Regions from separate parts of the Mesorhizobium sp. M0408 genome, predicted to be linked through region 2. Evidence: predicted binding sites of a transcription regulator. Region 2 holds the regulator's gene; the other holds the start of a gene.
What was found. The regulator PhoB, encoded in region 2, activates phosphate uptake and scavenging genes when phosphate is short. The targets are predictions, from matches to a motif close to TGTCATNNANCTGTCAT.
Positions count from the first base shown of each region.

Region 1: the regulator PhoB is predicted to act here: its motif matches at 3,357-3,373, upstream of NKI67_RS05205 (inorganic phosphate transporter).

Region 1 is NZ_JAMYRO010000003.1:237,550-243,498, reverse strand. It holds gene NKI67_RS05220 (efflux RND transporter permease subunit) at 1-1,321, opposite strand, end outside; gene NKI67_RS05215 (efflux RND transporter periplasmic adaptor subunit) at 1,318-2,595, opposite strand; gene NKI67_RS05210 (TetR/AcrR family transcriptional regulator) at 2,746-3,282, shown strand; gene NKI67_RS05205 (inorganic phosphate transporter) at 3,427-5,031, shown strand; gene NKI67_RS05200 (transporter) at 5,118-5,949, shown strand, end outside.
Region 2 is NZ_JAMYRO010000003.1:15,688-21,636, forward strand. It holds gene NKI67_RS04030 (ROK family protein) at 268-1,512, shown strand; gene phoB (phosphate regulon transcriptional regulator PhoB) at 1,522-2,211, opposite strand; gene phoU (phosphate signaling complex protein PhoU) at 2,228-2,935, opposite strand; gene pstB (phosphate ABC transporter ATP-binding protein PstB) at 2,968-3,771, opposite strand; gene pstA (phosphate ABC transporter permease PstA) at 3,768-4,619, opposite strand; gene pstC (phosphate ABC transporter permease subunit PstC) at 4,623-5,612, opposite strand; gene pstS (phosphate ABC transporter substrate-binding protein PstS) at 5,672-5,949, opposite strand, start outside.

The DNA.
Region 1 (5,949 bases), 220 kb from region 2:
TTATCGTCATGGCGACGACGGCGGACGAGATCTCCCGCATGCCGTTGAAGGCTGCCTGCATCGGCGACAAGCCGTCTTCCTCCATGTGGCGGTGGATGTTTTCCACCACCACGATGGCATCGTCGACGACAAGTCCGATCGCCAGCACCATGGCCAGCAACGACAAAAGATTGATCGAATAGCCCACCGAAAACAGCAGGAAACAGACGCCGATCAGCGACAGCGGAATGGTCACGATCGGCATCAGCACCGAGCGGAACGAGCCGAGGAAGAGCAGGATGACGACGATGACGATGGCGACCGCCTCGCCGATGGTCTTGAACACCTCCTCGATCGACGCGCTGATCTGCTCGGTTGAGTCGTAGACGATCTCCATCGTCATGCCGAGCGGCAGCGTCTCCTGGATGGTCGGCACAATCTTGTGGATTGCCGCCGCGGTGGTCAGCGGATTGGCGGCCGGCGTCGGAAAGATAGCGAGAAAGATGCCGGGCTTGCCGTTGAAGCTGACCCTGGTGTCGGTGTTCGCCGCGGCGAGTTCGACGCGGGCCACGTCGCGCAGTCTCACCACATTGCCGTCCTTCGACCGGAGTGGAAGGGCGGCGAAAGCCTCCGGCGTCTGCAGCGTCGAGCGAACGGTGATCGAAGAAACCACATATTCGTTTTCGGTGTCGCCGGGCGCGGAAAGGAAATTCGATTCGTTGATGGCGGCCAGCACTTCCGCCGCCGTCACGCCGCGCGCCGCCAGTTTGATCGGGTCGATCCAGACCCGCATCGAATATTCGGCTGCGCCGAAGATCTGCACGTCGGCGACGCCTTCGACCGTCGAGATACGCGGCCGCACGACGCGCTCGATATATTCGGTGAGCTGTTCCGGCGTCATGTTCGGGTTCTGCATCGAGATGTACATCATCGCGAACTGCTGGCCGGTGCCCTTGACGATCACCGGGTCTTTGGTTTCGTCCGGCAGATCGCCGCGAACGCTCTGCACCTTCGACAAGACTTCGTTCAGCGCGACGTCGGGGTCGGAGCCGAGTTTCATCTGCACCGTCACGGTGCTGGATGACGGCCGGCTCGCCGACGTCACATAATCGATGTTTTCGGTCGACGCGACAGCACGCGCGATCGGCGCGGAAATGAACCCCTGGATCAGGTCGGCGCTGGCGCCGGGATAGGCCGTGGTGATGGTGATGGCCGTTTCTTCAACCTCAGGATACTGCCGGATCGAAAGGTTGAAAATGCCTTGGAAACCCAGAAGCAGGATCATGCAAGCAAGCACGGTCGAAAGGACCGGGCGGCGGATGAAGAGGTCGGAAAAGCTCATTGCTGGGCTGCCTGCTGGTTGCCCGGCTTGCTCGGATCGATCGTGTTGTCGACGGCAACGGACATGCCGTTGGAGAGCCGGTTCTGGCCGGCGGTAACGACTTCGTCGCCGGGCGCGATGCCCTCCAGGATCTCAACGAGGCCGGCGTTGCGGCGGCCTGGCTTGACGAACACCTGGGCTAGCACGAGCTGCGGCTTCTGTTCTTCCGCTGCCGGCTTGCCTTCCGCTGCCGGTTTGGCTGGGGTAGCGGCCGCCTTTTCGTCGGGTTTTGCCGCGGGTGCCTCGGCTGCGGGCTTGGCAGCATCTGCAGCCGGCTTTTCTTCCGGCTTTGCCTCGGGCGCCGCGCCGTTGGCTTCGGCGGATTTGGCCGGGCGCACTACGAAGACGAAGTCGCCGTACAGGCTGGAAGTCAGCGCCGTCTGCGGCAGCGCCAGCACGTCGTTCTCCTCGGGCAGTTCGACGCGCACCTGAACGAACTGGCCGGGCGTCAGCTTGCCTTCGGGATTGCCGACCTCCGCCCTTACCGTCACCAGCCGGCTGGTCGGGTCGATCTTCGGATCGATGCCGCGGATGCTGCCGGTGAACGGCATGTCGCCGCCGCCGACGCCCAACCGCACCGTCTGTCCGATCTTCAGCTGCGGAAGCTGCTGCTCCGGCACGGTGAAATCGACACGCATCGTATCCATGTCCTGCAAGGTCACCACAGCGGTGCCGGGTGTGAGATACTGGCCAAGGTCGATTTTCGGAATACCGACGGTACCCTTGAAGGGGGCCGTCAACTGCTTTTGGTCGAGCACCGCTTGCAGCTTGTTTACCTGCGCGGCGGAGACCGATGCTGCTGCCTGCGCCGTGTCGAGCGTAGCATCGGTGCCGACCCCGCGCTTCTGCAGCTCAAGAGCGCGCATCAGCGTCGTCTGGTCGGATGTGGCTTGCGCTTTCGATGCCACGAGGTCGGCTCGCTCGACTTCATCGTCGAGCTGCAGCAGCACGGCGTTGGCGGCGACCTTTTGATTGGCATGGAACAGGATGTCCTTGACGATGCCAGCAGTTTCGACGGTGAGGTCGACGCCGCGTACGGCACTGACAGTGCCGATCGCCTCGATGCCGGGCGTCCATGACATCGGTTTGACGATGACCGTCGACACGGTCGCGGCCGGCGGCTTCATGGTGGCGAAGAACTGTTTGATCGCATTGTCGCGAAACAGGTTGAAGCCAACGATGCCGCCGCACACCAGCACGAGCAGAATGAAGGCGATGATGAAGCGCTTGATCACGAACAGTCCCTCGGCCACGGCCCAGCATAACGGTCGGATGACCGGAACACATACCTGTGCCTGGTCCCAATTTCAAATGACGGCGATCTTACTGTACCGTCTGGACGGTCTTGTCAATTCCGCCTAAGCTAATGAAAGGGGGAACGCTTGATGAAGGCCCGCAGAGCAAATTCGCGCGAGAAGATTCTCGCCGCCGCCGCCGCCGTGGCGCGCGAGACGGGTCCTGGCAGCCTGTCGCTGGATGCGGTCGCCAGCCGTGCTGGCGTGTCGAAGGGTGGTCTTCTCTACAATTTCCCGACCAAGGCGAAATTGATGCAGGCGCTGGTGGAGGATTATCTGCGCGCCTTCGAGCAGGCGCTGCAGTCCGCCCGCACGGCCGGCATCAACGGCGAAAGCCCGCTTGCAACTTATATCAAGCTGTCGGCCGAGCATGCCGAGGAATCGAAACCGTCGGCGTCCTGGATTTTTTCGGCGATTGCCGAGGATCCCGATTTCCTGACGCCGATAAAATCGTTCAGGCGGCAGCTGTTCGAGCGGCTGAAGCAGGAAACGCCGAACCTCAAGGCGCTGCTGGTCTGCTATCTCGCCATCGAAGGGCTTCGCAGCATGAACCTGTTCGATTCGGACATTCTCTCCGCCGAAGAGCGCCGGCTGCTGATATCGACCCTGCTGGAGATCGCGGAATAGTCTAGGAATGCGCCGGCCGGGTTCAATTGCCTCGGTCGCGTCGATCGCCCGTTGCGTCAACCCAAAGTGCCCGCCGTCACACAGGCTTCATCCTGCCGACATAGCGTCCTCCCATTCTTTGCTGCAACGCAGGAGGAGTGGGGTATGGTCGATATTGTTTCAAGCGAAGCAGGAATTCCAAGGCCGGAGCATCCGCTTGACCGGCCAAACGGCACCGGCAAATGGTTTCTGCCGGCCTTTGCCGTCATCATTCTGGGCGGCCTTGCCTATGTCGGCTACGCGCTCAGCCAGGACCTGACCAGCACCATCGCGGTGCCGTGGATCCTACTTGGGCTGGCGCTGCTGATCGCGCTCGGCTTCGAATTCGTCAACGGTTTTCACGACACTGCCAATGCGGTGGCAACGGTGATCTACACGCATTCCATGCCGGCTGAGCTTGCGGTGATGTGGTCCGGCTTCTTCAACTTTCTGGGCGTGCTTACCGCCAGCGGGGCGGTCGCCTTCGGCATCATATCGCTGCTGCCGGTCGAATTGATCCTTCAGGTCGGATCGAGCGCGGGGCTAGCCATGGTCTTCGCGCTGCTGGTCGCAGCGATCATGTGGAATCTCGGAACCTGGTATCTCGGCCTGCCGGCCTCGAGCTCGCACACGCTGATCGGTTCGATCATCGGCGTCGGTCTCGCCAACCAGTTCATGGCCCCGGCCGGCTCCGTCACCAGCGGCGTCGACTGGTCGCAGGCGTCCAATGTCGGCCTGTCGCTCCTGATCTCGCCGCTGGTCGGTTTTGGCCTGGCTGCACTGCTGCTTCTGGTGATGAAGCTGCTGGTCAGGAACCGCGAGCTCTACGAGGCGCCCAAGTCGAGCGCGCCGCCGCCGCTGTGGATTCGGGCGCTGCTTATTTTCACCTGCACCGGCGTCAGCTTTGCCCACGGCTCCAATGACGGGCAAAAGGGCATGGGCCTCATCATGCTCATCCTGATCGGCGTCGTGCCGACCGCGTTCGCGCTCAACCGCACACCGGACGTGAACTATCTCGAAGCTTACAAATCGGCGGCGACGCAAGTCGAAACGGTACTCGGCAAATACGTCAAGCCCGGCGTCGTCGTGACTGACGCGGCGACCGCGGTCGGCGACGCCGTTCGCACCAAGACCTGGAAGGACGAGACCACGCCTGCCCTGCAGAGCTTCATCCACGACACCAGCGCCATGTTGTCGCCCTATCCGTCCGTGGAAAAGCTGCCGACAACGCTGGTCAGCAACGCCCGCAACAACATCTATCTTATCGGTGAAGCGCTGAAGCTGATCGACAAGAAGAAGCTGCTGCCGATGGAGGCAGACGACCTGAAGGCGGTGACGACCTACCATAAGGCGGTCGACAACGCGACGAAGTTCATCCCGCTCTGGGTCAAGGTCGCCATCGCGCTGGCGCTCGGCCTCGGCACCATGGTCGGCTGGAAGCGCATCGTCGTCACCGTCGGCGAGAAGATCGGCAAAAGCCATTTGACCTACGGTCAGGGTGCGTCCGCCGAGCTTGTCGCGATGGCGACGATCGCATCGGCCGACTATCTCGGCCTGCCGGTCTCAACCACCCATGTGCTGTCCTCGGGCGTTGCCGGCACCATGGCGGCGAACGGCTCGGGCCTGCAATGGTCGACGGTGCGCAACATGCTGATGGCCTGGATACTGACCCTTCCGGTCTCCATCTGTCTTGCCTTCGTGTTGTTCGTCATCTTCCGCCAGGTGTTCTGAGCGGGGGCAGGGTTTGACCAGAATGTCGCGGCACCGGCCCCGGCGCCGCCCTGATCACCTGAACGTGCATCGTTTCGGCGGCGGCCATGAATGACGCATCGCATCTGACATTGCTTGCCGCGGACGACCAGCATCATGCTCCCGGGCTGGTCTGGGCCTATCATGCCGCTCCCGGCAAAGCTCCCGAACCGCTGGCGCCCCGAGACATAGAGGCCGCGCTGGCCTCAGCGGGCGGCTGGGTCTGGCTGCATGTCGACCTTGTCGACCGGCGCGCCCATTCCTGGGTCAGCCATGCCTGCGCGCTGCCGGCGTCGGCTCATGCAATCCTCGAAGGACATGAGGACAGCCTAGTGCTGGCGCATGAGAATGGCGTCGTCCACGGCATTTCGGCCGATCTGCATGGCGAGATCACCCATCAGTCGACGACCATCGGCAGATTGCATTTTGCGGTCTCGGAACGGCTGCTGGTCACCGGCCGCCGGCATCCGCTGGCGGCAGTGGAGGAAGTGCACACGGCCCTTGCCGCGGGGCTGCGGCCGGCCACGGCATTCGAGCTGTTCGAAATGCTAGTCATGGCTTTTTGCAAGACCACCAGCCTGCGGCTCGCCGCGGCAACGAAGCGGCTGGATGCAGTCGAGGATCATCTCGTGACCGAGCGGCTTGCCGACGAAAAACGGCAGCTGAAGGATGTGCGCCGCCTTGCCGTATCCCTGCATCGGCCGATCTCGGCCCTGGCAGCGCTTTTCCAGGACGAAGACCGTTCCGCCTGGAACCTTTCCGCCGGCGCACATGAAGTTCTGCGCCGGCTTGCTGCGCGCCTTGAACGGCTCGACCGCGAGGTCGTCATGATCAACGACCGGGCAAGGCTGCTGCAGGAGGAGCTTGCGGCTGAGCTTGCCGACGAATCGAACCGTAGCC
Region 2 (5,949 bases):
GTACGGCGTGACCAATTGGCTCAAAGACCAGCTTAGAAGCTCTAATTTTTTCGAGCCTCGAAAAAATACTGGCCCGATCTCCGGCTGCTGTCAACATCGATTCTGATGGATTTTGATGACTCTGCGAGTTTTTTCGAGCGTCGGAATAAACGATGACAGCGCCACCTGCATCTGACACTATTTGCCTGCGTCCGACACTATTTGTCGGACATTACCGACGGCTTCCGGTTCATGAGCGGCCGCGGCAACCGGGAGGAAAGCAAAACAATGTCGGTCGGAATCCGCCATGACGATTTGCGCCGGCGCAACCGGGCGATGGTGATCTCGGCGGTGCGCCGGGCCGGCCAGCCATCGCGTACTGAGATCGCAGCTACTACCGGCCTCAGTCATTCGACCATATCGGCGATCTCTTCCGACCTGATACGGGAAGGCATCCTCGCCGAGAGCAAGGCAAGTGAGCCCGTTTCGTTGAAACGCGGTCGTCCGCAGGTCGGCCTCGCCCTCAACCCGGAAGCGGCGGCGGTGCTGACCGTGGTGTTGTCGCTGAATTTCCTGTCGGCCGCCATTATCGACTATACGGGACAGGTGGTCGCCGAGGAACAGCGCCGGCTGGACACGCTGACCATGCCGCGCGACGAGCTGATCCGTGAATGCATGGCCATCGTCCGGCGCCGGCTGCAGGATCCAGACCTTGACGTCCGCAGTGTCGCCCGCATCGCCCTGGCGATTCAGGGCATTACCGACTCCCCTGCACGCGCCATGCTGTGGTCGCCGATCACGCCGCAGACCGACATCGCCTTTGCCGACATGCTGGAGGACGAATTCGGCATCCCGGCAACGGTGGAGAACGACTGCAACATGATGGCGGTGGCTTTGCGCTGGCGCAATCCGGATCGCTATCGCGACGACTTCATCGCCATCCTGCTTTCGCATGGCATCGGCATGGGGCTGGTGCTGAAGGGCGAACTGTTCACCGGGACGCATTCCTCGGGTGGCGAATTTGGCCACATGATCCATCGTCCGGGCGGCGCGCTCTGCCGTTGCGGGCGGCGCGGCTGCATCGAGGCCTATGCCGGCAACTACGCCATCTGGCGCAACGCCAGGCAGATGAGCGAAGAAAGCGAACCGATCGCCGACGTCAGCGACGCCGACATGCGAGCACTGGCGGCCCGGGCGCGCGAGAAAGATGGGCCGGAACGCGAGGCCTACCGCAAGGCCGGCGAAGCGCTGGGTTTCGGTCTCGGCTCGCTGTTCGCGCTGATCGATCCGGCACCGGTCGCGATGGTCGGCGCCAGTGCCGCCGCCTTCGATCTGATCGAGCCGGCCTTGCGGAAGGCAATCGCCCAGACCGCCGGCGGCCAGCATTCGGACTCGATCTCCTTCGATACAGAGCCGAACGAATTGCCGCTGATCCGCGAAGGCTGCGCGATGCGGGCGCTAAGCTTCGTCGACCAGGAGATTTTCGCGCCGGGCGCGCAAATGAGGCCCAGCGTCAGAAAGAACGTAGCCTGACCAGGCGGGTCAATCTTCCCTGATCGCATAGCCGGCACCGCGGATGGTGCGGATGACATCCGGCATCCGGCCGTTGTTGACGGCTTTGCGCAGCCGCCCGACATGCACGTCGACGGTGCGTTCGTCGATGTAGATTGTCTCGCCCCAGACATTATCGAGTAACTGGCTGCGCGAGAAGACACGGCCCGGATGCCGCATCATGAACTCGAGCAGCCGGAATTCGGTCGGCCCGAGCCTGATTTCGCTCTTCTTGCGATAGACCCTGTGCGATTCGCGATCGAGCACGATGTCGCCGACCTTCAGCACGCTGGACAGCACTTCCGGCTTGGCGCGCCGCAGCAGCGCCTTGACCCTGGCCATGAATTCCGGTGTCGAAAACGGTTTGACCAGATAGTCGTCGGCGCCGGTCGAAAGCCCGCGCACCCGGTCGCTCTCCTCGCCGCGCGCGGTCAGCATGATGATCGGCAGCCGCTCGGTTTCGGGGCGCACCCGCAACCGACGACAGAGCTCGATGCCGGAAACCGCTGGTATCATCCAGTCGAGCACCAAAAGGTCGGGCACATTCTCCTGCAAACGGATCTCGGCTTCGTCGCCGCGTGTCACCACCTCGACCTGGTAGCCTTCGGATTCGAGATTGTAGCGGAGCAGCACACCCAATGGCTCCTCGTCCTCCACCACCATTATGCGTGGTGCGATCATCGGCTGGGCACCCCCATCATGTCACCGGTGCGGACATTGTCGTTTCGTCCTGCTTCGGACGATTGACCGGCAATTGCTCGCCGGTCAGCACATAATACGCATTTTCGGCGATGTTGGTGACATGGTCGCCGATCCGCTCCAGATTCTTGGCGCAGAACAGCAGGTGCGTGCAAGCGGTGATGTTGCGCGGATCTTCCATCATGTAGGTCAACAGCTCGCGGAACACGGACGTGTATTTGACGTCGATGCGCTCGTCGGCGGCACGCAGCTTGGCCAACGCGGCCGCATCGCCTGCAGCATATTCCTCGATGACACCCTGCACCTGGATGAGAACCAGCTGCGCCATCGCGTCGATGGAATGCGACAGGTCCCGCGGCGTGGCGCTGAGGCCGACCGCACTCACGCGCTTGGCGATATTCTTGGCAAGGTCGCCGATGCGTTCGAGGTCGCCCGCCATGCGGATCGCTCCGACCACATGGCGAAGATCGTGGGCCATCGGCTGGCGTTTGGCGATCAGGGTGATGGCGCGGTCGTCCAGTTCGCGTTGACGCGCATCCATGATGGCGTCGTCGGAAACGACGCGTTGCGCCAGCACGTTGTCGGAATTCAACAGGGCCTTGGTCGCCCCGCCGACCATCGAACCGGCGAGGTCGGCCATGTCGCGGATCAGCTTGCTGATCTGCTCGAGATCCTCGTCGAAAGAAGCGACTGTGTGTTCGCCCATGGTCCTGTCCTCATATGCATGATCGGAACGGCTCAGCCGAAGCGGCCAGTGATGTAGTCCTGCGTGCGCTTCTCGCGGGGCGACGTGAAGATCTTCTCGGTCCGGTCGAACTCGACCAGTTCACCCAGATACATGAAGGCGGTCTGGCGCGACACGCGCGCCGCCTGCTGCATGTTGTGGGTGACGATGACGATCGTATAGTCGGCTTGCAATTCGTCGATCAGTTCCTCGATCTTGGCAGTCGACAGCGGGTCGAGGGCCGAAGCCGGTTCGTCGAGCAGAATGACTTCCGGCTTCACGGCCACGGTGCGGGCGATACAGAGCCGCTGCTGCTGGCCGCCGGACAGGCTCAAGCCGCTGGCGTTGAGCTTGTCCTTGACCTCGCTCCACAGCGCGGCGCGCTTCAACGCCTGTTCGACGCGGCCGTCCATCTCGGACTTGCCGAGGTTCTCGTAGAGCCTGACGCCGAAGGCGATGTTCTCGTAGATCGACATCGGGAACGGCGTCGGCTTCTGGAACACCATGCCGATCTTGGTCCTGAGGAGGTTGAGATCCTGCGACCGGTCGAGAATGTTCTTGCCGTCGAGCAGCACCTGGCCCTCGGCCGTCTGTTTTGGGTAGAGCTCATAGATGCGGTTGAACACACGCAGCAGCGTCGATTTCCCGCACCCCGAAGGGCCGATGAAGGCCGTGACACTGCGCTCAGGCAGTGACAGGCTGATGTCCTTCAGCGCCTTGCTCTGGCCGTAGTAGAAGTTGAGATTCTTGACCTCGATCTTCGTCTTCTCGACGACCGTTTCGGCCATCGTCATGTCTGGGGACAACATCTGTGTCATCTGTCCTCTCTGCGTCCGGTAAGGCTGCGGGCGAGGATGCTCAAGCCCAGAACCGTCAGGGTGATTATGAGTGCGCCGGTCCACGCCAGTTGCTGCCATTCCTCGTAAGGGCTGAGAGCGAACTGGAAGATGGTCACCGGCAGGCTGGCCATCGGCGCGTTGATATTGCTGCTCCAGAACTGGTTGTTGAGCGCGGTGAAGAGCAGCGGCGCCGTCTCGCCGGAAATGCGTGCTATCGCCAGCAATATGCCGGTGACGATGCCGGACAATGCGGCGCGGTAGGCGACCGAACGGATCACCACCCAGCGTGGCGCGCCGATCGCGGCACCGGCTTCACGCAACGCGTTCGGCACCAGGTTGAGCATGTCTTCAGTGGTGCGCACGACCACCGGAATGACCAGGATGGCAAGCGCAACGGCGCCGGCAATGGCCGAGAAATGTCCCATTGGCCGCACCATCAGCTCATAGACAAACAAGCCGATGATGATCGACGGCGCCGACAACAGGATGTCGTTGATGAAGCGGACGACGGTGGTGATGCGCGAAAAGCGTCCATACTCGGCCATGTAGGTTCCCGCCAGCACGCCGATCGGCGTGCCGACGACAACGGCGATGATCGTCATCAGCAGGCTGCCCGCGATGGCATTGAGCAGGCCGCCGGCCTCGCCCGGTGGTGGCGTCATCTCGGTGAAGACCGCGAGCGAAAGCCCGGCTGTGCCCTTATAGACCAGTGCGCCGAGAATGAGCGCCAGCCAGGCAAGCCCGATGCCGGCGGCGACGACGCAAAGCGCCATCATCACCGAATTCCTGGCTTTGCGGCGGCTGTGGAGCGATGAGGATGTCGACATCGGTCAGGCTCCCGTACGGGCGTCGATCCGCATCAACATATAGCGGGCGGCGGCAAGGATCAGGAAGGTGATAACGAAGAGGATCAGGCCGAGCGAAACCAGCGAGGAGGTGTAGAGGTCGCCGTCGGCCTCGGTGAATTCATTGGCGATGGTCGCCGAGATCGTCGTGCCCGGCGCGAACAGGGAGGCACTGATGCGGTGGGCGTTGCCGATGACGAAGGTCACCGCCATGGTCTCGCCGAGCGCCCGGCCCAGGCCAAGCATGACGCCGCCCATGATGCCGATGCGGGTATAGGGAATGACCACGCGCCGGGTCACTTCCCAGGTCGTGCAACCGATGCCATAGGCCGATTCCTTCAGCACCGCCGGCACCGTATCGAAGACGTCTTTGGTGATCGAGGTGATGAAGGGCAGCACCATGATGGCAAGGATCAGCGCCGAGGTCAGAAGGCCGATGCCGTAAGGAGGGCCGGCGAAAAGGCTGGATAGTCCCGGCACGCCGTGGAAGACGTTGATGATGAAGGGCTGTATCGCCGTCTGCAGGAACGGCGCGAACACGAACAGGCCCCAGATGCCGTAGATGATCGAAGGAATGCCGGCCAACAGCTCGACCGCTATGCCGATCGGGCGCCTGAGCGGGCGCGGGCAGAGCTCGGTGAGAAAGACTGCAATGCCGATGCCGATCGGAACCGCGATCAGGATGGCGATGGCCGCCGTGACCAGGGTGCCGTAGATCGGCGCCAGTGCGCCAAATTTTTCCGTGACCGGATTCCAGCTTTCAGTCGTCAGGAAAGAAAAACCGAACGACGACAGCGCCTGCCATGAGCCGGCAAACAGCGAGATCGCGACACCGCCGAGGATGACCAGCACAAGAATTGCGGAAGCGCGGGTGAGTCCGCGGAATAGGGCATCTGTGAGCGCGAAGCGCCGCACCGTAGCTTCCCTGGCCCGGGCTGCTGCAGATGATGGCATGGCATCGGAAGCGATGGTCATTGGGTCCTCGCGATTGAAGGCAACAGGGAGGGCGCCATCGACGCCCTCCCTGGAGGAGATTACATAGCCGAGTAGAGCGGCTTGCCGTCGTCGCCGACGACTTCCTTGGCCCACATGGCCTTGACGCTCTCAACCACCTTTTCGGGCATCGGAACGTAGTCCAGCTCGCCGGCCATCTCGTCGCCCTTGTCGTATGCCCAGGCGAAGAATTTGAGCGCTTCGCCGGTGGTCGCGGCATCATCCGGCTTCTTGTAGAGCAGGATCCACGTTGCCGCCGTCATCGGCCAGGACTCGGCGCCCGGCTCGTTGGCGAGGATGACACCATAGCCCGGCTGCG